One region of the Ferrimonas sp. genome, then DNA from elsewhere that is predicted to be linked to it. Evidence: predicted binding sites of a transcription regulator. Region 1 holds the regulator's gene; each other region holds the start of a gene.
What was found. The regulator MetJ, encoded in region 1, represses methionine synthesis genes. The targets are predictions, from matches to a motif close to TAGACGTCTAGACGTCTA.
Positions count from the first base shown of each region.

Region 2: a site for MetJ is predicted at 1,845-1,862, ahead of msrA (peptide-methionine (S)-S-oxide reductase MsrA). Genes of this name have one in related genera too.
Region 3: a site for MetJ is predicted at 3,254-3,271, ahead of metH (methionine synthase). Genes of this name have one in related genera too.
Region 4: a site for MetJ is predicted at 3,083-3,100, ahead of metK (methionine adenosyltransferase). Genes of this name have one in related genera too.

Region 1 is NZ_JBLXDO010000001.1:269,818-275,959, reverse strand. Features, by position in the region: gene metF (methylenetetrahydrofolate reductase) at 1-592, opposite strand, end outside; gene metL (bifunctional aspartate kinase/homoserine dehydrogenase II) at 624-2,993, opposite strand; gene metB (cystathionine gamma-synthase) at 2,990-4,144, opposite strand; gene metJ (met regulon transcriptional regulator MetJ) at 4,326-4,643, shown strand; gene ACN0RV_RS01270 (malic enzyme-like NAD(P)-binding protein) at 4,779-6,026, opposite strand.
Region 2 is NZ_JBLXDO010000010.1:117,215-123,356, forward strand. Features, by position in the region: gene ACN0RV_RS11065 (thiamine pyrophosphate-dependent dehydrogenase E1 component subunit alpha) at 1-473, opposite strand, end outside; gene astE (succinylglutamate desuccinylase) at 709-1,755, opposite strand; gene msrA (peptide-methionine (S)-S-oxide reductase MsrA) at 1,888-2,370, shown strand; gene ACN0RV_RS11080 (GNAT family N-acetyltransferase) at 2,411-2,920, opposite strand; gene ACN0RV_RS11085 (hypothetical protein) at 2,931-3,338, opposite strand; gene pgm (phosphoglucomutase (alpha-D-glucose-1,6-bisphosphate-dependent)) at 3,606-5,249, opposite strand; gene seqA (replication initiation negative regulator SeqA) at 5,302-5,865, opposite strand.
Region 3 is NZ_JBLXDO010000008.1:120,278-126,419, forward strand. Features, by position in the region: gene metH (methionine synthase) at 1-3,224, opposite strand, end outside; gene ACN0RV_RS09555 (ArsR/SmtB family transcription factor) at 3,441-3,746, shown strand; gene cobO (cob(I)yrinic acid a,c-diamide adenosyltransferase) at 3,833-4,429, shown strand; gene ACN0RV_RS09565 (MATE family efflux transporter) at 4,456-5,787, shown strand; gene ACN0RV_RS09570 (YceH family protein) at 5,784-6,142, opposite strand, start outside.
Region 4 is NZ_JBLXDO010000004.1:177,260-183,401, reverse strand. Features, by position in the region: gene ACN0RV_RS06255 (ion transporter) at 1-570, opposite strand, end outside; gene ACN0RV_RS06250 (hypothetical protein) at 586-1,725, opposite strand; gene metK (methionine adenosyltransferase) at 1,842-2,993, opposite strand; gene speE (polyamine aminopropyltransferase) at 3,548-4,408, shown strand; gene speA (biosynthetic arginine decarboxylase) at 4,423-6,142, shown strand, end outside.

The DNA.
Region 1 (6,142 bases):
CACAGCGGTCACGGAAGCGCAGGTAGGCTTCGATGTCATAGAAAAACTGGGTGATGGCGCGATTGGCTCCGGCATCCACCTTACGTTTGAGGTTGATGAGATCCGCCTGGGCACTGGCGGCCTCGGGATGCACCTCAGGATAAGCGGCCACGGAGATCTCGAAGTCATGCTCCTCCTTCAGCAGCTTCACCAGGTCCACCGCGAAACGGTCGGGGCGGCCCTGCCCCTCCGGCAGGTCGCCACGCAGGGCGACGATGTGGCGCACGCCCTGCTCCCAGTACTGATTGGCCAGGCCACGCAGCTCCTCTTCGGTGGCGTCCACCACGGTCAGATGAGGGGCGGCCACCAGATCGGTCTGGTTGTGGATCTTCTCGATCACCTTGTGGGTTCGATCCCGTACCCCGGAGTTGGCCCCATAGGTCACGGAAACGAAGCGGGGCTTCAGCGGCGCCAGCCGTTCAACCGAGTTCCACAGGGTCTGCTCCATCTCCTCGGTGGAGGGGGGGAAGAACTCGAAGGAAACCTGGATATCTTTCAGGTGGCTCAAACGCTCGTTCAGGGCTTCTAACTGCTGTGCGTGATGAAATCCCATTGATACTACTCCCGTAAAACGTGCGTCCGGCTCAGTGAAGCAGACGTCGGCAAATGGCTACAAAATCGGACTGAACCGCGGCGGCGGTCACTTCCCTTCCGGCCCCAGGGCCCTGAATCACCAGGCCATTGGGGTAATGCTTGCTGAGGAACAGGAACTGATTGTCCCCCGCAGGCAGGTTGGCGAAGGGGTGACTCTGATCTACCTGCTCCAGACCCACACGGGCCTTCACCTCGCCCGCCTCTATGGTCAGGCTGGCGGCGTATCTCAGGGCCAGGCCCTTCTCTTTGGCGCTGTCGGCGGCCCCCTGCATCACAGGGTCCAGCTCTCCGATGCGCTCCAGGAACTGGTTCAGGGGCAGATCCGCCAACGCCTCTGGCACCAGGGACTCCAGCTCAATCTGCTCCAGCTCCAGGTTCAGTCCCAGTTCACGGGCGAGAATCAGCAGTTTGCGCTGCATGTCCCGGCCGGACAGGTCATCCCTGGGGTCGGGCTCAGTCAGCCCCTGAGCCTTGGCGTTGAGCACCAGCTCGGAGAAGGGGCCACCGCGATCGAAGTGATCGAACAACCAGCTCAGGGTGCCGGAAAACACCCCGGACACCGAAGTGATGGCATCACCGCTGCGCTTTAGGTCATCGATGCTGTAGAACACCGGCAGTCCGGCGCCCACCGAGGCGTTATAGCGCCAGTAACGGTGGCAGTTGGACAGCTGGCGCTGCAGCTCCTGATAGAAGGCACCCGGGCCGCTGCCCGCCTGCTTATTGGCGCTGACCAGGTGCAGGCCGGCGGCCACAATTTCAGGATAGTGCAGCGCCAGGGTGGCCGAGGCGGTGATGTCCAGCAGCACCACCTCATCCAGATCCATGGCGGCGGCCTGATCCAGCCACTCCAGAGAGGCAAACTCCAGGGCTTCATCCTGGTAGCGGGCCAGTCCGCTATTGGGCTCGATACCCGCTTCATCGATCAAATAGTGTTGGGAGCCGATGATCCCCACCAGCCGCATCTCAGCCTCAAACTCGTCGTTGAGCTGCTGCTGTTGCAGGGCGAAGAGATCCAGCCAGGCGGAACCGATGTTGCCCTTGCCCGCCAGCACCAGTCCGATGCGCTTGCGGGGGCCGGCACAGCGGCGGTGAATGGACTCCACCAGTGCGGTCACCTCGCGAGCCGGCACCAGGGTGACCAGGGCCTGATCGTGGCGACAACAGGGCAAGGCGCTGCGACTAAGCAGGCGGGAGAAGGCCCCAGCCAGTCGACCTGGGTGCTGACTCACCAGCCCCACCAGGCCGTAATCGTCGCCGCTGCTGAGCAGGGTCAGGCCCAGTTTCTTCGCCTGGTCCGCCAACTCACTGCCGAGGGCCTTGGCCTGCTCACAGGTCAGGGCCAGGGCTAATGATTGGTCGTAGTGGGCCAGGGGCGGCAAACCCTGCTGCGCCAACCAGTCACACAACTGGTGAAAAGCGGGGGCTTTGCCTTTGAAACGGAACAGGGTTACCCGGCTGAGGCTGGTGACCACAGGTTCGGTCTGCTCATTGCCTCTGGGCAGGATGCGGGTAAAAGGGCTGTCCGGGGTGTAGCTGGAGCGAACATTCAGAGCCAGCGCCACCTGACGCAGGGGCTGCAGGGTACGGCTGTGCAGAACCGGGGAGCCCAGGCGAGCCAGTTGATCCGCTTCATCCAGGCTGAGGCTGCCCTGCAGACGGGCGTCCGCCAGCAGGTTGGGATCGGCGTTGTAGATGCCGGGCACGTCGGTCCAGATGGTCACCTCAGTCACTTCGGCCAGGGCACCGATGAGGGTGGCACTGTAGTCAGAACCGTTGCGTCCCAGCAGACGGGTGCGCCCCTGGCCGTTGGCCCCAAAGTAGCCGGTGATCACCACACGCTGGTTGGGGCGCTGCGCCAGAGCGCGATGCAGGTTCTCGGAGGATTGCCCCCAATCCGGGCGGGGCTGGACGCTGTCATCCAGCAACAGGAAATCTCTGGCGTCCAGGGCAGTCGCCGGAGCGCCGAGCTTGCTCAGCAGAGCCGCCAGCAAGCGGGCAGACCACAACTCACCGAACGCCTGGATGGCGGCGCAATCTCTCGGATCGGCAGCCAGGGCCTGATCGATGTGGTCGATGTCAGCAGCCAGCTGATGGGTCAGGGACTGCCCCGACTCCCCCAGGGTGTCGGTCACCAGCCCCAGTTGGAATGCCTTCAGCTGATCCAGCTCTTCCGCGTAGTTGTGACCATGACGGGCCAGCCGCAGCAGTTCCAGCAGGGCATTGGTGGTCTTGCCTGCGGCAGAGACCACCACCAGATCCCCGGCGTGACCGTGGGTCTGCAGTATGTGGGCGACCCGGTGGTAACACTCGGCGTCTGCCAGGCTGGAACCACCGAACTTGTGCAGCTGCTTCACTGTCACTGCAGAGCCTCCAGGGCCTGGCGCAGGTCCGCCACCAGGTCCTCACTGTCTTCGATGCCCACGGAGAGGCGAATCAGGGTGTCTTCGATGCCGGCGGCGCGACGGGCTTCCGGCGCCATGGCAGCGTGGGTCATGGTGGCTGGGTGAGCCACCAGGCTCTCTACCCCGCCCAGACTCTCCGCCAGGGAGAACAGCTCCAGCTGAGCCAGGAAATCACGCACCTGCTGCTCGCCGCCCTTAAGTTCGAAGCTGAGCATGGCACCGAAACCGCTCTGCTGACGCTTGGCCAGCTCATGGCCAGGATGGGAAACCAAACCGGGATAATGCACCCTGGCCACCGCAGGGTGGCTCTCCAGCAGGGCGACCACCGCTTCGGCGTTCTCCTGGTGCTGGCGCATACGCAGCGGCAGGGTGCGCAGGCCGCGCAGGGTCAGGAAGGAGTCAAAGGGGGCACCGGTGATGCCCAGGCAGTTGCCCCACCAGGCCAGGGTTTCCGCCAGCTCCGGCTCGCGGGCAATCACCGCCCCGCCAACCACGTCGGAGTGACCGTTGATGTACTTGGTGGTGGAGTGAACCACGATGTCCGCCCCCAGGTTCAGAGGCTTCTGCAGCACAGGGGAGAGGAAGGTGTTGTCCGCCACCACCAGGGCACCGGCCTCTTTGGCCACCTTGGCCACCTTCTCCACATCCACCACGCGCAGCAGCGGATTGCTCGGGGTTTCCAGCCACACCATCTTGGGGCTCTTCGCCAGGGCTTCGGCCAGGGCCTGCTCATCCCCCTGATCCACCACGGACAGCTCAAACGCACCCTTGGCGGCCAGGCTGGTGAACAGGCGGTAGCTGCCGCCGTAACAATCGTGGGGCACCACCAGGCGCTCGCCAGGCTTTAGCAGGCTCACCGCCAGGTTGACCGCCGCCATGCCGGTGGCGGTGATCACCGCGCCAGCCCCCTCCTCCAGCTGTGCCAGGGCGTTGCCCAGGCTATCCCGGGTGGGGTTGCCGGAGCGGGTGTAATCGTATTGGCGTGGCTCGTTGAAGCCGGCAAAGGTGTAGTTGGTGGACAGGTAGACAGGTGGCACCACGGCACCATGAGTCAGGTCAGTATCAATCCCTTCACGGGCAACAATGGTGGCGGGCTTGTGAGTACTCATTCCGTGGCTCCTGGTTATTCTGTGCGCTCAAGATGTCTGGACGTCCAAATTAGTCGATCCAGATTTGGGCGTCAAGACTTTTAGACGTCTAAACGTTTATAGGTTAAGATATCTACAATTTGACTCAGAAATCAGAGCAGTTACAATTTGCACCCGTTAACCCAAGTCAAAGGCAAAGGCAATGAGCACTGAGTGGAACGGCAACTACATCAGCCCCTACGCGGAACACGGTAAAAAGAGCGAACAGGTGAAGAAGATCACCGTCTCCATTCCGTTGGGCGTATTGAAGTTGCTGACCGATGAGCGTACCCGTCGCCAGGTTAATAACCTGCGTCACGCCACCAACAGCGAGCTGCTCTGCGAAGCCTTCCTGCACGCCTTCACCGGTCAGCCTCTGCCCGAGGACAACGACCTGAGGAAGGACCACCCGGACACCATTCCGGAGTCTGCCAAGCGCCAGATGAAAGCCCTGGGCATCGACTGGGAAGAGATGGAGTAAGACTCCAACGAATTAAAAAGAAAGGGATACCGCGAGGTATCCCTTTTTTGTTGAGCCCGGGCAGCTGACCGAGGCTGTCCCCAGGAGATCAAAAAGGGCAGCCCGATGGCTGCCCTGGCAACGAGGCCGGCGTGATCAGTCGATCATGTAGTGAGCAGGCAACTCTTCGAGTTCGGCCACGCCGGAGTCGATGGCCGCCTTGGCCACCGCCTTGGCCACTCGGGGCAGCAGGCGGGGGTCCATCGGCTTGGGCAGCACGTACTCGGAACCGAAGCTCATCTCGGTCGCCCCATAGGCGTCCAGAACGGTCTGGGGCACAGACTCCTTGGCCAGCTGGCGAATCGCTTCCACCGCCGCCACCTTCATCTCATCGTTGATGGCGCGGGCACGTACGTCCAGGGCACCGCGGAAGATGAAGGGGAAGCAGAGCACGTTGTTCACCTGGTTGGGGTAGTCACTGCGACCTGTGCCCATGATGACGTCAGGACGGGCGGCCTTGGCCAGCTCAGGCTTGATCTCCGGATCCGGGTTGGAGCAGGCAAACAGCACCGGCTTGTCTGCCATCAGCTTCACCTGCTCTTCACTGATGAGGTCAGGGCCGGATACCCCCACAAACACGTCCGCGTCCTGAATCACGTCGGTCAGAGTGCGCTTGTCGGTGTTGTTGGCAAACAGCTTCTTGTACTCGTTCAGGTCTTCGCGGCGGGTGTGCAGCACGCCCTTACGATCCAGCATGTAGATCTTCTCACGCACGGCACCACAGGTGATCAGCAGCTCCATGCAGGCCACGGCGGCCGCACCGGCGCCCAGGCAGACAATGGTGGATTCACACAGCTCTTTGCCCTGTATCTCCAGGGCGTTGAGCAGACCGGCCGCGGTGACAATGGCGGTACCGTGCTGGTCATCGTGGAACACCGGCACCTGGCAGCGTTCAATCAGCTGCTTCTCAATCTCGAAGCACTCGGGTGCCTTGATGTCCTCCAGGTTGATGCCACCGAAGGTGTCCGCGATGTTGGCCACGGTATCGATGAACTCCTCCTGGGTGCGATGCTTCACCTCGATGTCGATGGAGTCGATGTTGGCGAATCGCTTGAACAGCAGGGCCTTGCCCTCCATCACCGGCTTGGAGGCCAGGGGACCCAGGTTGCCCAGGCCGAGGATCGCGGTGCCGTTGGTGATCACCGCCACCAGGTTGCCTTTGTTGGTGTATTTGTAGGCATCGGCTGGGTTGGACGCGATCTCCCGAACAGGCTCTGCCACACCCGGGCTGTAGGCCAGGGCCAGATCCGTCTGGGTTTCCGCAGGCTTGGTCAGCGAGATGCTGATCTTTCCAGGGACAGGTTGGGCGTGATACTCGAGGGCTTGTTCGCGAAGGTCTGCCATTCTCTTAATTCCAGTCACTACTTTATTTGGGAAGGGGGGTACAGTCGCCTGAAACCTTACTCCTATTGCCTGATTTTGCAACCAATCTTGTTATTAATACTTGATATAACAAGCAG
Region 2 (6,142 bases), on a different contig from region 1:
TGGGTGCCCAGAGGCGAGGAGACCGTCATGTAGTTGAGCTCGTTGCTGCCGTAGTGGATCGGCATCTGACGGCCCTTACCCAGGTCCTTCACATTGGAGAACATCTGGTTCATGAACTGCTCGGTGGTAAAACCGCGATATCGCAGGGCGGCCTGTTCACGGTACTGGGCCATGATCATGTCATCCTGGCCCAGGGCTGCGGCGCTGCCCACCACGGCGGCTTCTTCGCCGATGCAGGTCATGTAGAAGCTGATGCGGCCCTGACGCTGGGCGGCCAACATCCGCTCATCCAGCACCCGGGTAAACACCGCGGTGTCGTAGATTTTGAGCGCCAGTTCCTGATCAATGTCAGGCAGGGTGGCGCCGGGGTAAGGGGTTCCGTCGGACTGCAAGATCTTAAGTTCAGGGATCTTCAAAGCGTGACCCGAGGTCATGACCGCCTTGTGCACCTGATGCTGAGGTTCGAGGCTCATTATTTCGCTTCCGTCTTGTGTCTGGGGCCAACATCCGTGGCCGTTTATTATCTCCGGACCTAGGTCCGGAATTGTTATGTTTGGGCTAAGGTTACTGCCTGCCCAGAGGGTGCTCAAGGCGAGAGCCATCCATGATCGCGATCACACTTTGTCAGCTGTATCGCAATATTTACAGTGACTTCTCATCAAAGCGCCCTACAGGTGATTCTATCTGTAGAGCGCCCCGGCACCGAATCTACTCAAATCTGTCGTCTATCTCTGTGGGCACCACGGTCAGCAGCGCCCTCTGGCCGATGGCCACGTTGGCGTTGGGGAAGATGATCGACTCCGCCACCTCCCCAACCCTCACCTCCAACTCGCCATCGTTGGCCAGCAGATGGCCCGGGGCAAACTCGGTGAAGTTGGCCTGATCGTCGGCAAAGGTGAACTGAAAATCCTCATGGTGCTTGTTCACCACCTGGCTCACATCGAACACCACGCTCTGTTCCAGGGGCGGGTACTCCAGCGCCTCGGCGGCAATCAACCTGGCCAGCTGGGCCTTGCACGCCTCGAAGCGGCTCATGTCGTTGTGGCCAAAGGGGAACACCTTGCCCAGCTCCACGGTAAAAGCATCGGCGCCAAACTCGTTGGAGGAGAAGTAGCTGTAGGTGGTGGTGGGGTTGTGAGACAGCAGTATGGTCTCCACGCCACACCCGGCCAGGAATCGAATCTGCTCGATGCTCCAGGGACGCCCCGGGCGGTAGGGATAAACCGCAAACTTCTCCCGCTGGGAGTCACGGATGGCGGTATGCAGGTCGTAGTGGAACCGCTTGCGCCCCGGCTCCTTGAAAAACTCTCTGACCGTCTGCTCCAGCAAAGCGGCGCGACGCTTCTCGTCGTTGGGCTCTCCCTTGGCGTGGGCACCACTGAACAACCGGTTCATGTTCTCTGCCACGCCCCGGGTGCCATTGACCATCGCCTGGGTATTGCCCAGTTGCACCAGCAGCCGCTGGCGACAGGTGAGGCTGCCATCGATGATGGCGTTCACCAGATCATTCACCAGCTCTATGGGAGCGGTCTCATTGCCGTGGACACCACAGGAAAGCACAATGTCGCTGTCGCCGGGCTCAGCCGGTTCGATGGCCAGGATGCCGGTGTCGATGAGGGTCAGTAGGGTGCCGTCGGCCAGTGTGCGGCTTTGCGGCTGCTTGCGGGGATGGGGATGGGCCAAGGTCAGCGCCAAAAGATCCTGGTGTTCAAATAACACGTCGCACTCCAATTGCTTTTTTCTTGTGCCGGCCATTGTAGCCTCAGAAGCGGGAAAGCGGCACCCCGGACGATTAAGATTCGGGGTTGCAATCTGTCATGGAGCTGATACAGTTTACGGACATTTGGACGTTTAGCCGTCTAGAAATCCAGATTAAGGAGTCAGGTTATGGCCATTGCCACCTTCGGTGCAGGATGTTTTTGGGGTGTAGAGCAGTTCTTCAAGGAGCTCGATGGCGTGACTTCGGCGGTGTGTGGCTACATGGGCGGCCAGCAGGACAACCCCAGCTATGAGCAGGTAAAAACAGGAGAATCCGGCCACGCCGAAGTGGTGCAGGTGGAGTTCGATGAATCCAGGATCAGCTATCAGCAACTGCTGGATACCTTCTGGCAGTTCCACAACCCCACCACGGTGAATCAGCAGGGTGAGGATCATGGCAGCCAGTACCGCAGTGTGGTGTTCTTCCACGACGACACCCAGCGTGACACCGCAGAGGCCTCCAAGGCACACCAACAGGCAGAGGGATATTGGAAAGAGAAGACCATAGTCACCGCCATCGAACCGGTAACCACCTTCTTCCGCGCCGAAGAGTACCACCAGGGCTACTTCGACAAGCACGACCTGCCCAGCTGCCACATCGCACTGTACTGAGGCAGACCTCTCGACCAAGCCGCTGCTTCCGGCCTGAGCGCTAAAGGGTCAGGGGAAGCACCGCTATGGGGGGGCGCTCAAAGGTAAGATCCCACAACTGCCTCGCCTCGTTGAAGTGGCGCCGGGTGCACTGAAAGCCAAATTTCTCCAGGATCCTCGCGGATGCGGCATTCTGCTCAAAGGCTTCCGCCACCAGAGGCGCATCGGGGTGGTGCTCCGCCACCCAGAGCATCAGCGCCGCCATTGAGGCACTGCCCAGTCCCTGTCCCCAGTAACGTCGGGCCAGCTTATAGCCCACCTCGTAGTGGGCGCTCTCCCCCCGGTAGAAGGCGGCGGTACCTACGCTGCCGAGAACGGGGTGTTCCACCACCCACAGCTTCAATCCCTCGGGGTCGTCGTACCCCGCCAGCAAACTTGGCATCTGCTGCTGGATCTGCGCCAGTGTCTGCGGGCCGCGGTCGGTAAAGCGCATCACTTGTGGGTCGCGCTCCAGCTCATAAAGCCACTGCTCATCCTCCGCCGTCAGTGGCCTGAGGCTCAATTCGGTCAAGACTTTCTCCTTAGTTCTGCTCCGGGGTTTCGATGCGATCTGCCACTACCCTGCCCTGCTCTATCTCCAGCACCCGGGCCCGTTCATAGATCAGCTTAAAATCCAGTTCCGGTTTGCAGTCCAGCAGCTCCCCCTGGGGTAGGAGCAACTCCCCGCTGAACCAATGGGCAAACACCGGGCCGTCGGTGAGCCGGTACTTCCCCCTGATCTCCTTCAGATACAACTGGCCCGATTCTATGGTCCAGGTACCCAGGTATTCACGCCAGCAACAGGAGGACAGCAGGGCTCTGTCCACCGCCTCCCACTCGGCTTCGGCACGCGCCGCGACGCCCTGCCCAAGCTCCGGCAGCAACGGCCAATCATCGAGAACATGAAACTCACCATCAAGATAGATAAAATCGGGAGTCTGTGCGGTCATCGGCCTTCTCCTTTACATCCTCAAAACTGGCTACTTGGAAATCGATGCGCCTTCCAGGGTGGCGATGGCACTCATCACCTCCAGGCCGCTCATGGAATTCGTTGACATTACTGGTCCTTGTCTGCTCTGCCTAATCCTCAGGCAACAACTCACTCATTCACCATGCCTTTATCACGACACCTCTGGCAAGCCGTCTGGCCACCTGCTGTGGCATTACTCCAAAAAAAAACGGCAGCCCAGGGCTGCCGTTTTCTGCATCGCTGTGCCTTACTTGGCGGCGAACACACTGTCCACCAAAGCCTTGGCATCCTCAATCAGCTCAGCCAGGTGGGCTTCACTCTTGAGGCTCTCGGCGTAGATCTTGTAGATCGCCTCGGTGCCGGAAGGGCGAGCAGCAAACCAGCCATTCTCCGTGGTCACCTTGAGGCCGCCGATGGCCGCGCCGTTGCCGGGGGCCTGGGTCAGCTTCGCGGTGATCGCCTCGCCAGCCAGGGTGTCGGACTTGACCATTTCGGGGTCCATCGCCTTCAGCAGCGCCTTCTGTTCATCGTTGGCCGGGGCATCGATGCGGCTGTAGAACGCCTGACCAAACTTCTGCTCCAGGCGACGGTAGTGCTCGGCAGGCGACTCGCCGGTTACCGCCAGGATCTCCGCCGCCAGCAGGCCCAGGATGAAACCATCCTTGTCCGTGGAGAAGGCGTTTCCAGCCCTGTCCAGGAAGCTGGCCCCGGCGCTCTCTTCGCCGCCAAAGGCCAGGTCGCCGCCATGGAGGCCACTGACGAACCATTTGAAGCCCACAGGCACTTCGTTCAACACCCGGCCATGATCCGCCACCACCTTATCGATGATGGCACTGGACACCAGGGTCTTACCCACTGGCAGGTCGCTGCGCCAGTTGGGGCGATGACCCAGCAGGTAATCGATGGCCACCGCCAGATAATGATTTGGATTCATCAGGCCACCATCGCGACAGACGATGCCGTGGCGGTCGAAGTCGGGATCATTGCCGATGCTGATGTCGAACTGGTCTTTAATCTTCAGCAGGTTGGCCATGGCATAAGGGGAGGAGCAATCCATGCGGATCTTGCCATCCTTATCCAGAGGCATGAAGGCAAACGCCGGGTCCACCACGGGATTGGCCACATCAATATTCAGGCCATAACGCTCGGCGATGCGAGGCCAGGTGTGGATGCCGGAGCCGCCCATGGGGTCGACACCAATCTTCAGGCCCACCTTGCGGATCGCCTCGAAATCGATCACCTCGGCCAGGTGCTCCACATAGGTGCCAATCATGTCCACCTGCTCCACCAGGCCGGTGGCCATGGCCACATCCAGGGTCACCTGACGCACGCCCTGCAGGCCGTCACTCAGATAGGCATTGGCACGATTGGCGATGTAGCCGGTGGCGTCGGTATCCGCCGGACCACCATGGGGTGGGTTGTACTTGATGCCCCCGTCCTGTGGCGGGTTGTGAGAGGGCGTCAGAATCAGGCCGTCGGCCAGTTCACCGCCCTGGCGGTTATGGTCCAGGATGGCGTGGGACACCACCGGGGTGGCCACAAAGCCACGCTCCAGCTGAACTCGAACCGTCACGCCATTGGCGGCCAGCACCTGCAGCACAGAGGCAAAGGCGGGCTGGCTCAGGCCATGGGTGTCAAAACCCAGGTAGAGGGGACCGGTAAATCCCTGCTCACTGCGGTAGTCCACCACCGCCTGGGTAATGGCCAGGATATGCTGCTCGTTAAAGGAGCGATTGAGGGCACAGCCACGATGACCCGAGGTCCCGAAGCTGACCTGCTCGGCGCCCTGGTTAGGGTTGGGCTTTAGGGTGTAATAACTGCTGATGAGATGGCTGACGTCGGTAACATCAGCCGGGCCGGCAACAGTGCCGGCCCGGGAATGGATTGCCATAAATTGTCCTACTAAGTGGCTTCCGTGCGTCGGAGTAGTAAAGGTAGCGGCCTCAGATTCGGGCCGCAATATCCTTGGCTACGTCCACTGGGCAGCCCAGAGACTCGGCAGCAGAGCTCAGCAGGGAGCGCTTCTTGCCGGTGTTGTTGTTGGTGGTCACCCAGTACTGGCTGTCGCCAATCTGCTTGGGGTTGGCACTCTTACTGGCGGAGAGCAACTCGTCTTTGCTGGTGGCAAAGTAGAGGCGGTCACGACCGCGAATCTCCAGTACGGAGGAAAAGGCTTCTGGCTGCTGACGATAGAGGGCGTCCAGCAGATACAGGAAGCGACCAACGGCGCCCTTCTGCTTCTCCAGCAGGGCATCGTCCAACAGTTCATTGAACTGGCCGGCCTCGGCCACTCGGGAACGAACTTCCACCTGCGCCTTGGGCGCTTCAACGACGGCTTCACCGGACTCCAGTCCGGGCTGGCTTACATGCTTGGGCTTAGGGGCTTCTGCCGCGGTACCGGGCAGGTCCAAAAGACGGCGCAAGATGTCAGAAGCACTCTCGCCGATACGCTGAGTGTTGCTGGCAATATGACTGTAAAGTTCGTCGTCGATTTCGATGTATTTCATGGGCTTTCCAATCGCCGGGGTTCAAGTCGTCACGCATTATAAACACACCTGGGGAGATCAGACCAAGCCACCGATTGCTTTTTGCCGTTGCCATCCGCACAATTTGCGCCATCAAACTTTAGGGCATGTAGATCTTTACTGAATACTTTTGCGCCAGCACCTGGCCTCTGTGACATCAATAAGATCGAAGTTTGCCCTGAACTGGGTTGCCTCCAAGCGGATTGGAGCGCCCTACGGGGCTGGCCTGACGACAACCACTCTGCGTTGTTCGATATTG
Region 3 (6,142 bases), on a different contig from region 1:
GCCTCGAAGCGCGCTACATGGGACTCGATGCCGATACCGGCGGTGACCGCGAAGGCGCCCATGTAATCGTGCTTGCCGCTCGCCTTGGGCGCCACAAAGTCGGACAGGGCGAAGTTGTGGTTACCCGCGCGCTCTATCTGTTGGCGCAGCATGTGCAGCTTGGCGATGGCGGCCTCGCGGCCGTCATCGGCGTAGAGTTCGATGTCATCGTGGTTCACGCTGTTGGCCGGGAACAGGCCAATCACCGCGGCGGCTTTGAGCCACTGCTGGTCGATGATGGTCTCCAGCATCCTCTGGCCATTGGCGTAGAGCTCGCTGGCCTCGTCACCCACCTTGGGGTCCTCCAGGATATCCGGGAAGCGACCGTGCAGGCCCCAACTGCGGAAGAAGGGGGTCCAGTCGATGCGCTCCAACAGGTCGGTGAGCGGATACTCCTTAAAGACCCGCACCCCGGTTTGCTTGGGCTTACAGGGCTGGTAGTTGTCCCAGTCGATGGCATTTCGATTGGCCCTGGCCTGCTCCAGAGAGACCAGGGTTTTGCGCCGACCCTGGGCTTCACGGCGCGCCTTAAGCTCGCCATATTCGTTGTACACCTGCTCCACGAACCCCTGGCGCCGCTTGTTATCGATCAGCTTGGCTACCACCGGAACGGTGCGAGACGCATCCGGCACATAGATGGCCCCATGAGGGTAGTGCTGATGAATCTTCACCGCGGTGTGGATCTTGGAGGTGGTGGCGCCGCCGATGAAGCAGGGGATCGTCAGCCCCGCCTTCTGGAACGCCTTGACGTTGTGGATCATCTCATCCAGTGAGGGGGTAATCAGCCCGGACATGCCGATGGCGTCGGCGTTCTCGGCGACGGCGGTCTCAATGATCTTCTCCACCGGCACCATCACCCCAAGGTCCACCACCTCGTAGCCGTTGCACTGCAGCACCACGGCGACGATGTTCTTGCCGATGTCGTGCACATCCCCCTTGACCGTGGCCATGACGATCTTACCGGCGCTGCTGACCTCCTGCTTGCTCTCCTCGATGTAGGGGGTCAGGTAGGCCACCGCCTGCTTCATCACCCGGGCGGATTTCACCACCTGAGGCAGGAACATCTTGCCGTCGCCGAACAGATCCCCCACCACGTTCATGCCATCCATCAGCGGGCCCTCAATCACCTGAAGGGGTGCGTCTGCCTCCAGTCGCGCCTGCTCGGTGTCCTCTTCGATAAAGTCGGTAATCCCCTTGACCAGGGCGTGCTCCAGCCGCTTGGTCACCGGCCAGCTGCGCCATTCTGCCTCCCTGGGGTCCGCTTCGGCGGCGCCATCACCTCGGTACTCCTCGGCGACGGCCAGTAGCCGCTCGGTGCCGTCAGGACGGCGGTTGAGCACCACATCCTCCACCCGCTCCCGCAGCTCATCAGGGATGTCGTCGTAGATCGCCAGCTGACCGGCGTTGACGATCCCCATGGTGAGGCCGGCGTGGATGGCGTGGTAGAGGAATACCGCGTGGATCGCTTCCCGCACCGGGTTGTTGCCCCGGAAGGAGAAGGAGACGTTGGAGACGCCGCCGGAGATCATCGCGTGGGGCAGGGTCTGCTTGATGGTGCGGGTGGCCTCGATAAAGTCCACGGCGTAGTTGTCGTGCTCCTCGATGCCGGTGGCGATGGCGAAGATGTTGGGATCGAAGATGATGTCCTGGGGCGGGAAGCCCACTTTTTCGGTCAGTACCCGGTAGGCGCGGGTGCAGATCTCCACCTTGCGCTCATAGGTGTCCGCCTGGCCCTGCTCGTCGAAGGCCATGACGATGGCGGCGGCGCCGTAGCGGCGGATCAGTTTTGCCTGATGGATGAACGCCTGCTCCCCCTCCTTGAGGGAGATGGAGTTGACCACCCCTTTGCCCTGGATGCACTTGAGGCCGGCCTCGATCACTTCCCACTTGGAGGAGTCGATCATGATCGGCACCCGGGCGATCTCCGGCTCGGAGGCGATCAGCTTGAGGAAGCGCTCCATGGCGGCGACGCCGTCGAGCATCCCCTCATCCATGTTGATGTCGATGATCTGGGCACCGTTCTCCACCTGCTGGCGGGCCACGGAGAGGGCGGTTTCGTAATCCCCCTCCTTGATCAGCCGCAGGAAACGGGCGGAGCCGGTAACATTGGTGCGCTCGCCGACGTTGACGAACAGGGCGTCGGCGTCGATGGTGCAGGGCTCCAGGCCGGCCAGGCGACAGGCCACCGGGATCTGTGGGGCACGCCTGGGGGCGTACTGGTCCACCGCCGCCTTGATGGCGCTGATGTGCTCCGGAGTGGTGCCGCAACAGCCGCCGACGATATTCAGCCAGCCCTCGGCGGCCCATTGGCCGATGATCTCGGCCATCTGCTCCGGGGTTTCGTCGTATTCACCAAACTCATTGGGCAATCCGGCATTGGGGTGGGCCGACACCGGAAACTCACTGATGCGTGCCAATTCCTCCACGTAGGGGGAGAGCTCCTTGGGCCCCAGGGCGCAGTTGAGGCCGATGGCCACCGGCTGGATGTGGGCCAGGGAGTTGTAGAAGGCTTCGGTGGTCTGGCCGGTAAGGGTGCGTCCCGAGGCGTCGGTGATGGTGCCGGAGATCATCACCGGCAGTGAACGGCCCAGCTCCTCGAACAGGGTGTCGATGGCAAACAGGGCCGCTTTGGCGTTGAGGGTATCGAACACCGTCTCCACCAGCAGGAGGTCGGCGCCTCCCTCCACCAATGCCTGGGCCGACTCATGGAAGGCGGCCACCAGTTGATCGAAACTGATGTTGCGATAGCCGGGATCGTTCACGTCCGGGCTGATGGAGCAGGTGCGGTTGGTGGGGCCTAGCACCCCGGCCACAAATCGGGGAACGCCGGTCTCCCTGGCCACGTCGTCAGCCACCTGACGAGCCAGCCGGGCTGACTCGAAGTTGATCTCCCTGGAGAGCGCCTCCATCTGGTAGTCGGCCATGGCGATGGTTGTGGAGTTGAAAGTGTTGGTTTCGATGATGTCGGCACCGGCGTCCAGATAGGCGCGGTGGATGCCGGCGATGATCTCAGGCTGGGTCAGGGACAGCAGGTCATTGTTGCCCTTGATCTGGCAGGGCCAGTTTGCAAAGCGCTCGCCACGGTAATCCTCCTCCTCCAGGCGGTGGCCCTGGATCATGGTGCCCATGGCGCCGTCCAGAATCAGTATCCGCTGTGCGAGAAGTTGCTGCAGTGTGGTTGCCATGGCGCCGTCCCTAATTTCATATAGACATTTATACGTTTAGACGTCTATCTTAGCCAAGGTGGTGGCCCGTGGATAGCCCCCCGGGGTAAAAAAACCGCAATGGCGCCATAGTGGTCGATTATGGACAGGATGCCCTGGCTTTGGGACTGCCCCTTGGATTTCCCGGCACTTTGGGTCATGATTTCCCCTGTACAACCATTTACCCAAGGAGTGAGGATGATCGACCACGCCGAGGCGGTGCGCCGTTTCGCCGAACTGGGCCACGACACCAGGCTGAGTATCTTCCGCCTGCTGGTCAAAGGGGGCCTGCAGGGGCTCAATGTGGGCGAGATTCAGCAGCATCTGTCCATTCCCGGCTCTACCCTGAGCCACCACATCAGCCGGCTGATGGCTGCCAACCTGGTGACCCAGGAGCGACGCGGCCGTGAGCTGATCTGTCGCGCCAACCTGGAAGCCACCGACGAACTGATGGGCTTTCTCAGTGCCGAGTGCTGCTCCCTGGAGACCTCGGACTCGGACTGACCCGAATCACTGTGGGTTTTCCCATGCCTTGGGTCGAAAGAATCCCGTAAAATGAACCCTTTTCCTTGCAGATACAGGATGAATCCATGACCGACACGAACCAGCGCCACAAGGAGCGGCAGCAGAAGGTGAAAGAGAAGGTGGACGCCAAGGTCGCCCAGGCTCAGGAGGAGCGTGGTGTGGTGTTGATCCTCACCGGAAATGGCAAGGGCAAGTCCACGGCGGGCTTTGGTACCGTGGCCCGTGCCGTCGGTCATGGCCAGAATTGCGCCGTGGCCCAGTTCATCAAGGGCAACTGGGCCTGCGGTGAGCGGGATTTGCTGGCCGGGCATGGCGTGCGCTTCCATGTGATGGCCACCGGCTTTACCTGGGAGACCCAGGACAAAGAGGCGGACAGCGCCGCAGCACAGGAGGTGTGGCAGCAGGTGAAGCAGGAGTTGGCGGATCCCCAGGTGGATCTGGTGCTGCTGGACGAGATCACCTACATGACCAATTACGGCTATCTGGATCTGGACGAGGTGATTCAGGCGATCGCCGACAGACCACGGGAGCAGAGTGTGGTGATCACCGGCCGTGCGGCGCACCGCCGCCTGGAAGAGCTGGCGGACACCGTGTCGGAAGTGCGGCCGCTCAAGCACGCCTTTGAGGCGGGCGTCAAGGCACGTAAAGGAGTAGACTGGTAAGCCAAACAGTGCTTTACGAGTCCTTCATGCAAGATTCCCTTAAGCGCCAGTTCTGGCGCTTTTTAGTTCCTACGGTGGCCGCCATGATGGTGAGCGGCCTCTACCAGTTTGTGGATGGCCTGTTTGTCGGTCAGCAGATTGGCGCCGTGGGACTGGCGGCCATTAACATCGCCTGGCCGGTGATCGGCCTGGTGTATGGGGTGGCGCTGATGGTGGGTATAGGCGCCGGCGCCCTCTCCTCCATGGCTCGGGGAGAGGGCGATGGTGTTCGGGCGGCGCGCTGGCTGGGCAGTGGCATCACCCTGCTGCTGTTGATGGCCATCGGATGCGGCGTCCTGCTGCTGGCTCTGGGGGAGCACCTGCTGACCCTGCAACAGGCCCGGGGTGAGGTGCTGGCCATGGCCAGGACCTATCTGCAAGTACTGGCCTGGGGCTGTCCCCTGGCCCTTGGGGGGATCGCCATCCCTTTCCTGGTCCGCAACGACAATGCCCCCAACCTCTCCACCCTGCTCATCGGTGGTGGCGCCCTGGCCAACATAGCCCTGGATTACCTGTTTATCGTGCAGCTGGACTGGCAGCTTCAGGGGGCCGCAGTGGCCACGGTGCTCTCCCAGGCCCTGGTGCTGCTGCTGGGGCTGGGCTATTTCCGTTCCTCGCTGTGCCGCACCCGGCTCGTTCTGGCTGACATGGGGCTTACCCTGGCCGATGCCAGAGCCATAGTGGCCCTGGGGATGGCCAGCTGGTTGATGTACCTCTACTACAGCTTCATCACCGCAGTGCACAATGCCATGCTGCTGGAGTATGGGGACGCCATTCAGGTGGGGGCCTTCTCCATCGTCGGCTACCTGTGCGTGGTCTATTACCTGTTTGCCGAGGGGGTGGCCGGCGGTGCCCAGCCCCTGCTCAGCTACCTGTTTGGCGCCAGGGAGTATCCCAGCCTACAGCGGGTGATGGGCTGGGCCCTGGGGTTGGTGCTGGTCTCCGGCCTGTTGACCGCCCTGCTGTTCTTCGGGGTGCCCACCCCCCTGATTCACGCCTTCAACAGTGATGATACCGCCCTGTTCGAGGCCACCCGTCAGGGGCTGGCCTGGCACACCTGGGCCCTCTATTTTGACGGCATCATCTTCGTGATTGCCGCCTATTTTCAGTCGGTGGGAGATGGCCGCCGGGCCGGGCTCATCACCCTGGCCAATCTGGCGCTGCAGCTGCCGTTTCTGTTGCTGCTGCCTCTGTGGCTGGGGGTTCAGGGGGTGTGGATCTCGGTGCCGCTCTCCAACACCCTGCTGGTGATCTGGGTGCTGTGGCTGTTGTGGCAGGATTGGCAGCGGCGGGGATTGCCGCTGCGCTTTTGGAGTTAGCGGCTGGCCAGTTCCCCCTTGAGGCGGTCGATCTCCGCCTTGAGGATCATCACCTCATGCTCCAGCTCCTGGATGCGGGCCTTGTCGTCCGCCACCACATCGGCGGTGGTGGGCATGGACACCTCTCCGGAGAACAGGTGGGCGTAACGGGCTTCCCGTTTGCCGGCTTCCCTGGGCAGTTGCACTACCATCTCCCGCTCAGCCAGCCCCTGCAGTACCGCGTCCACCGCATTCACATCGGCAAACTGGGTCAGACGGCCGGTGCGGCTGCGAAGTTCACCCGGGGTCTGGGGTCCGCGCAGCAGCAGCACGCACACCAGGGCCCGCTCCTGCTCGCTCAGCTTGAGGCCGCCAA
Region 4 (6,142 bases), on a different contig from region 1:
GACAATCGCCCAGTAGATCCCCTTGGGGATGCTGGTGAAGCCGTGGACCGGCCCCTCCAGGATATACATCACCGAGCCCATGACGCAGGCCAGCAGCAGCACGAAGGTGAAGAACACGGTGATCTTGCGCAGGGAGCCCTTGATGGATCGCCACAGCAGGTTGGCCTCTGCCAGGTAGCGGATCGCCTTGACGATGCGAAATACCCGCATCACCCGCAGCAGCCTGAGCACCAGCAGGTACTGGGTGCCCGGCAACAACAGCTGCAGATAGGTGGGCAGGATCGCCAACAGGTCGATGACGCCGTAGAAGCTGCGGGCGTAGTGGCTGGGCTTGGGGGAGGCCCACAGCCGCACCAGGTATTCGGCGGAAAACAGCAGGGTGAAACCCCACTCGGCGTGCCAGAACAGCCGACCGTACTGGCTGTGAAGGGCATCGATGGAGTCGAGCATCACCACCAGCACGCTGAGGAGAATCATCCCCAGCAGGAAGAGGTCGAAGGCCTTGCCCGCTGCGGTGTCGGTGCCGAAGATGACGTCGAACACCCGCTCTTTGAGACTTGGGTTACTCATGGTGTTGCTGCTCTATCAGAGGCTGCCAATCGCCTGGGTCAGCATGGCGCGGATCTGGGCGACGATGGCCGCTTCGGTGTCCGCTTCGTACTGGGCGATTCTCGGGGTATGGATATGGCCGGTGGGCACTTTGGCCTCCAGCAGGTTGCCCAGGCGGATGCTGCGGTAGCTGATCTCATTGGAGAGGTAGCCGCCGCCGGAACCGGAGACCGACGTCTGCCCTGACAGCTCATCCAGGCCAGTGGCCTCAAATTCGCCTTTCTCCAGGGTGGCCACCTGATGATTATCGTTGATTTTCCAAGGACCTTTGGCCCGCTGCATGGCGGATACCGGCAGAGAGAACTCCACAAATTCCGGCCCTGCCAGGGGGGAGTCCATCAGCCTGGGGGCCAGGGGCGCCTCCTTGGTGGCTCCGGTGAAGATGTTGCGGTTGCCCGGCGCCTTGGCACTGCGGTTGAGGCCGGGGAAGCGCTCCAGATCGAAGTCGCTGCGGCCCATGGAGACGGTGACCACCATGTCCACCTTGTTGCCCTCGAGGTAGGGGGTAAGCAGAGATTCGATCAGCCCCTGGTCGAAGTCTTCGAAGCGCACCGGGATCATCGCCGCCTCCACCTGGGCGGAGCGGCCATTGAGGTGCAATACCTGGCCATCCAGGGCCAGGGCCGCCAGGCCTGAGGGGTTGGACTGGTTCAGGTGACGGTCGAGGAAGAAGGGGTCGAAACCGGTGACCAGGATCTTCAGGTCCGTGCCCTTGTTGAAGCGGATGTCGCTCATGCCGCGGGAGGCGCGCTCGAAGGCGTCGATGCTGACCTGCTGCTGCCAGTCTGCCGGTTGATAGCCCGCCGCCTGCTGCTTCATCTCCCGGCGCACCAGCAGGCGGTTCCAGTAGAGGGGACGGTCATCCAGATCGCCGGATTGCACCCGGGCCACGGCGTGGCGCCACAGCCGGCTGCCTGACAGGGTCATCGCCTGGGTGTGCTGCTGTTCATCGGCGGCGCTGCGGTGGTGGTCGATGGCGCCGTCGCTGATGGGGGCCAGGGGGGTAAGCAACTCGGGCAGGTCGGTTTCGACCTGGGCCACTCTCAGCTCCTCCGGGTCCAGCACAGCGGCATTCAGGGACAGACTGAACAGGGTCAGCAGGGCAAGGTGTCGCATCGGGATCTCCCTATCTCTGGTTATTGGCAGTCAGGGTATCACAGATGATCTTCGGTACCCGGATACAAAAAGAGGTGCCCTTGGGCACCTCTTCGGTCTTGGCGGAATCGCCTGGCTTACAGGCCGGCGTCGGCGCGCAGGGCCTCTGCCTTGTCGGTCTGCTCCCAGGGGAACTCGACGCGGCCGAAGTGACCGTAGGCGGCGGTAGGCGCGTAGATGGCACGCTCCAGCTTCAGCATTTCGATCAGGCCGTAGGGGCGCAGGTCGAAGTGGCGGCGTACCAGCTCGATCAGCTTCTCTTCTGGCAGCTTGCCGGTGCCGAAGGTTTCGATGCTGATGGAGGTCGGCTCGGCCACACCGATGGCGTAGGAAACCTGGATCTCGCAGCGCTCGGCCAGGCCGGCAGCCACGATGTTCTTGGCAACGTAGCGGGCAGCGTAGGCCGCGGAACGGTCAACCTTGGAGGGATCCTTACCGGAGAAAGCGCCACCACCGTGACGGGCCATGCCGCCGTAGGTGTCAACGATGATCTTACGACCGGTCAGGCCACAGTCACCCATTGGGCCACCGATAACGAAACGGCCGGTTGGGTTGATGAAGAACTTGGTGTCCTTGTTGATCCACTCGGTCGGCAGCACAGGCTTGATGATGGTTTCCATCACCGCTTCGCGCAGGTCTTCGGTGGAGACGCTGTCACAGTGCTGGGTGGACAGAACCACGGCGTCGATGCCGGATACCTTGCCGTTTTCGTAGGCGAAGGTCACCTGGGACTTGGCGTCGGGGCGCAGCCAGGGCAGGGTGCCGTTCTTGCGCACTTCAGCCTGACGCTTCACCAGACGGTGGGAGTAGGTGATGGGGGCAGGCATCAGCACATCGGTTTCGTTGCTGGCGTAGCCGAACATCAGGCCCTGGTCACCGGCGCCCTGCTCACGGGGATCGGTCTTGTCCACACCCTGGTTGATGTCGGGAGACTGTTTGCCGATGGCGGACAGTACCGCACAGGAGTTGGCGTCGAAGCCCATATCGGAGTGGATGTAGCCGATGTCACGCACGGTCTGACGGGTGATCTCTTCGATATCGACCCAGGCGGAGGTGGTGATCTCACCGCCTACCATCACCATACCGGTCTTTACATAGGTTTCGCAGGCTACGCGAGCCTTGGGGTCCTGGGCCAGGATGGCGTCCAGAACGGCGTCGGAAATCTGGTCGGCGATCTTATCGGGATGACCTTCAGATACGGACTCAGAGGTAAACAGATGACGTGCCATGGCAATCAACTCTCACATTAGAAACTGGGGAAAGATGCGGAATTTCAACCGATAAGCACACATCGCTCGGAATCGACTGGTTGGACGCATCTACATCTAGACGGCTATTTTATGTATTTGCCACCCAAAATCCAGTGATGTTGAGGGTATTTTTTTACCCAGGCCGTGAAATGAGCGTTACAGCAGGGTTCAGCCAGCAACGATATGGTGTCAGCAGGTTGATTTGTGGTGAGTCTCTCTGAAGTTCAAATTTTCTTCATCGTTTTTTCTGGCGCAAATTTAACAAAGGGGGTATAAAGCGCTCGGATGGGGCATTCTCCCCAAACAGATTTCAACAAACTGAGGTTTTATGGTTCTCGTGGCATAAGCCGCCCGATGTGACAGTTCACGTTGGAGCGGCAACCGGTAGGATTTAGCACAACTATGATGATATCCCCCCCTTTCGGACCCATCTGGTCCGGGTCGCGACCCTCGATCTCCGTTTTATCTACACTCTTTCTACATGAGTCTGCCCGCCAGTTGGGACAGACGCGAAATGGTTCGGAGACCGCGCAATGAGCGACAAACATTACAAAGAAACCCTCTATCCTGGTTATGGCCAGGAGTTTGGCATGGACAAGGTGCTGTTTCGCGCCCCCACCGAACATCAGGAACTGATCATCTTTGAGAATGAGCGCTTTGGCCGGGTGATGGCCCTGGATGGCATTATCCAGACCACCGAAGCCGATGAGTTCATCTACCACGAGATGCTGACCCATGTGCCGCTGCTGGCCCATGGCAGTGCCAAGAAGGTGCTGATCATCGGTGGCGGTGACGGCGGCATGCTGCGCGAGGTGATCAAGCACCAGAGCGTGGAGCGTGTGGTCCAGGTGGAGATCGATAACACCGTTATCGAGATGTGCAAGGAGCACCTGCCCAACCACAGTCAGGGTGCCTTCGACGACGCCCGGGTGGAGATTGTCATCAATGACGGTAAGGAGTTCGTGCTGAACTGCCAGGAGACCTTCGATGTGATCATCTCCGACTGCACCGATCCCATCGGTCCCGGCGAGGCCCTGTTCGAGTCTGACTTCTACAAGGGCTGCAAACAGTGCCTGACCGAAGGCGGCATCTTCGTGGCCCAAAATGGCGTGCCTTTCATGCAGCAGGGCGAAGCGGAGACCACCTACCAGCGTCTGGCGCCCTACTTTGGCGATCGCCATTTCTACGTGGCAGCGGTGCCCACCTACATCGGCGGTGTGATGAGCTTCGCCTGGGCCAGTGACAATGCCGAGGCGCGCCAAGTGAGCCTGGAGACCATCAGTGCCCGCTTTGCCGCCGCCGGCATCAGCACCAAGTACTACAATCCCGGCATCCACCTGGGCAGCTTCGCTCTGCCTCAATACCTGGTGGATCGCCTGGCCAAGGTGAGCTGACGGAGGAGAGGCCATTGAGCTGGAGTAGTCGCGACGCCCATCAACTCTACAACGTGCCCTACTGGGGCCGGGGTTACTACGGCGTAAACGGCGAGGGTCAGGTTGAGGTACGCCCCAACCCGGCCAACCCGCAAATCAGTCTGTCACTGTCCAAACTGACCGAGCAGTTGATCCAGGACAGGGGCGCCCAACTGCCTATGCTGGTGCGTTTTCCCCAGATCCTGCACTCCCAGGTGCAGGGGCTGTGCAGCGCCTTTACCACCGCCATCAGTGAGTATGGCTACCAGGGGCAGTACCTGGCGGTCTACCCCATCAAGGTGAATCAGCAGCGCACCGTGGTGCAGGAGCTGTTGGCCGGTGGCGGCCAGTCCCTGGGACTGGAAGCGGGCTCCAAGCCCGAGCTGCTGGCGGTATTGGCCATGGCCCAGGACAGCGCCCAGGTGATCGTCTGCAACGGTTACAAGGACCGGGAGTATGTGCGCCTGGCCCTGCGTGGTCAGCAGCTGGGTTATCAGGTGTTCCTGGTGATCGAGAAGATGTCTGAGATGCAGCTGGTGCTGGAGGAGGCCGAGGCCCTGGGGGTTTCCCCGCTGTTGGGGGTGCGCGCCCGCCTGGCGTCCCAGGGTAAGGGCAAGTGGCAGGCATCCGGCGGCGAGAAGTCCAAGTTCGGCCTGTCTGCCGCCCAGATCCTCAAGCTGGTGGAGACCCTGAGGGAGTCGGGCCGGCTGGAGTGTCTGCAACTGCTGCACTTCCATCTGGGCAGCCAGATCGCCAACATCCGCGACATTCAGAAGGGGCTGACCGAGTGTGGCCGCTTCTATATGGAGCTGCGTAAGCTGGGTGCCCCCATCACCACGGTGGATGTGGGTGGCGGCTTGGGCGTGGACTACGAGGGTACCCGCAGCCAGAGCAACTGTTCGGTGAACTACTCCCTGCAGGAGTACGCCAATAACGTGGTGTACGCCATCGGCGATGTCTGTCGCCAGTACCATCTGCCCCATCCCAGGCTGATCTCCGAGTCGGGCCGGGCGATGACCGCCCACCACGCGGTGCTGATTGGCGACGTGATCGGGGTGGAGGCCTACGAGCCGGAAACCCTGCCCCCTCCGGGCAACGGTGCGCCCCTGGTGCTGAAGAACATGTGGCAGACCCTGCAGGAGGTGCGCGAGCACACCGACGCCCGCGCCCTGGGAGAGACCTATCACGACACGGTGAACGACCTGGCCGATGTGCACGCCAAGTACAACTATGGCCTGCTGGATCTGTCCCAGCGCGCCTGGGCGGAGCAGGTGCATCTGCAGGTGTGTTACGAGGTGTCCAAGGAGCTGTCGCCGAAGAACCGCTCTCACCGGCCCATCATCGATGAGCTCAATGAGAAGCTGGCGGACAAGTTCTTTGTCAATTTCTCCCTGTTCCAGTCCCTGCCCGATGCCTGGGGCATCGATCAGGTGTTCCCGGTGTTGCCCCTGTCCGGACTGGAGAGCAAGCCGGACCGACGGGCGGTGATCCTGGACATCACCTGCGATTCCGATGGCACCATCGACCAGTACGTGGATGGCCAGGGGATCGAGACCACCCTGCCGATGCCTGCCTGGAGTGCTGAGCACCCCTATCATGTGGCGTTCTTCATGGTGGGCGCCTACCAGGAGATCCTGGGGGACATGCACAACCTGTTTGCCGACACCGATGTGGTGGACATCAAGCTGCAGGATGACGGTGAGATCGAGGTGGTGG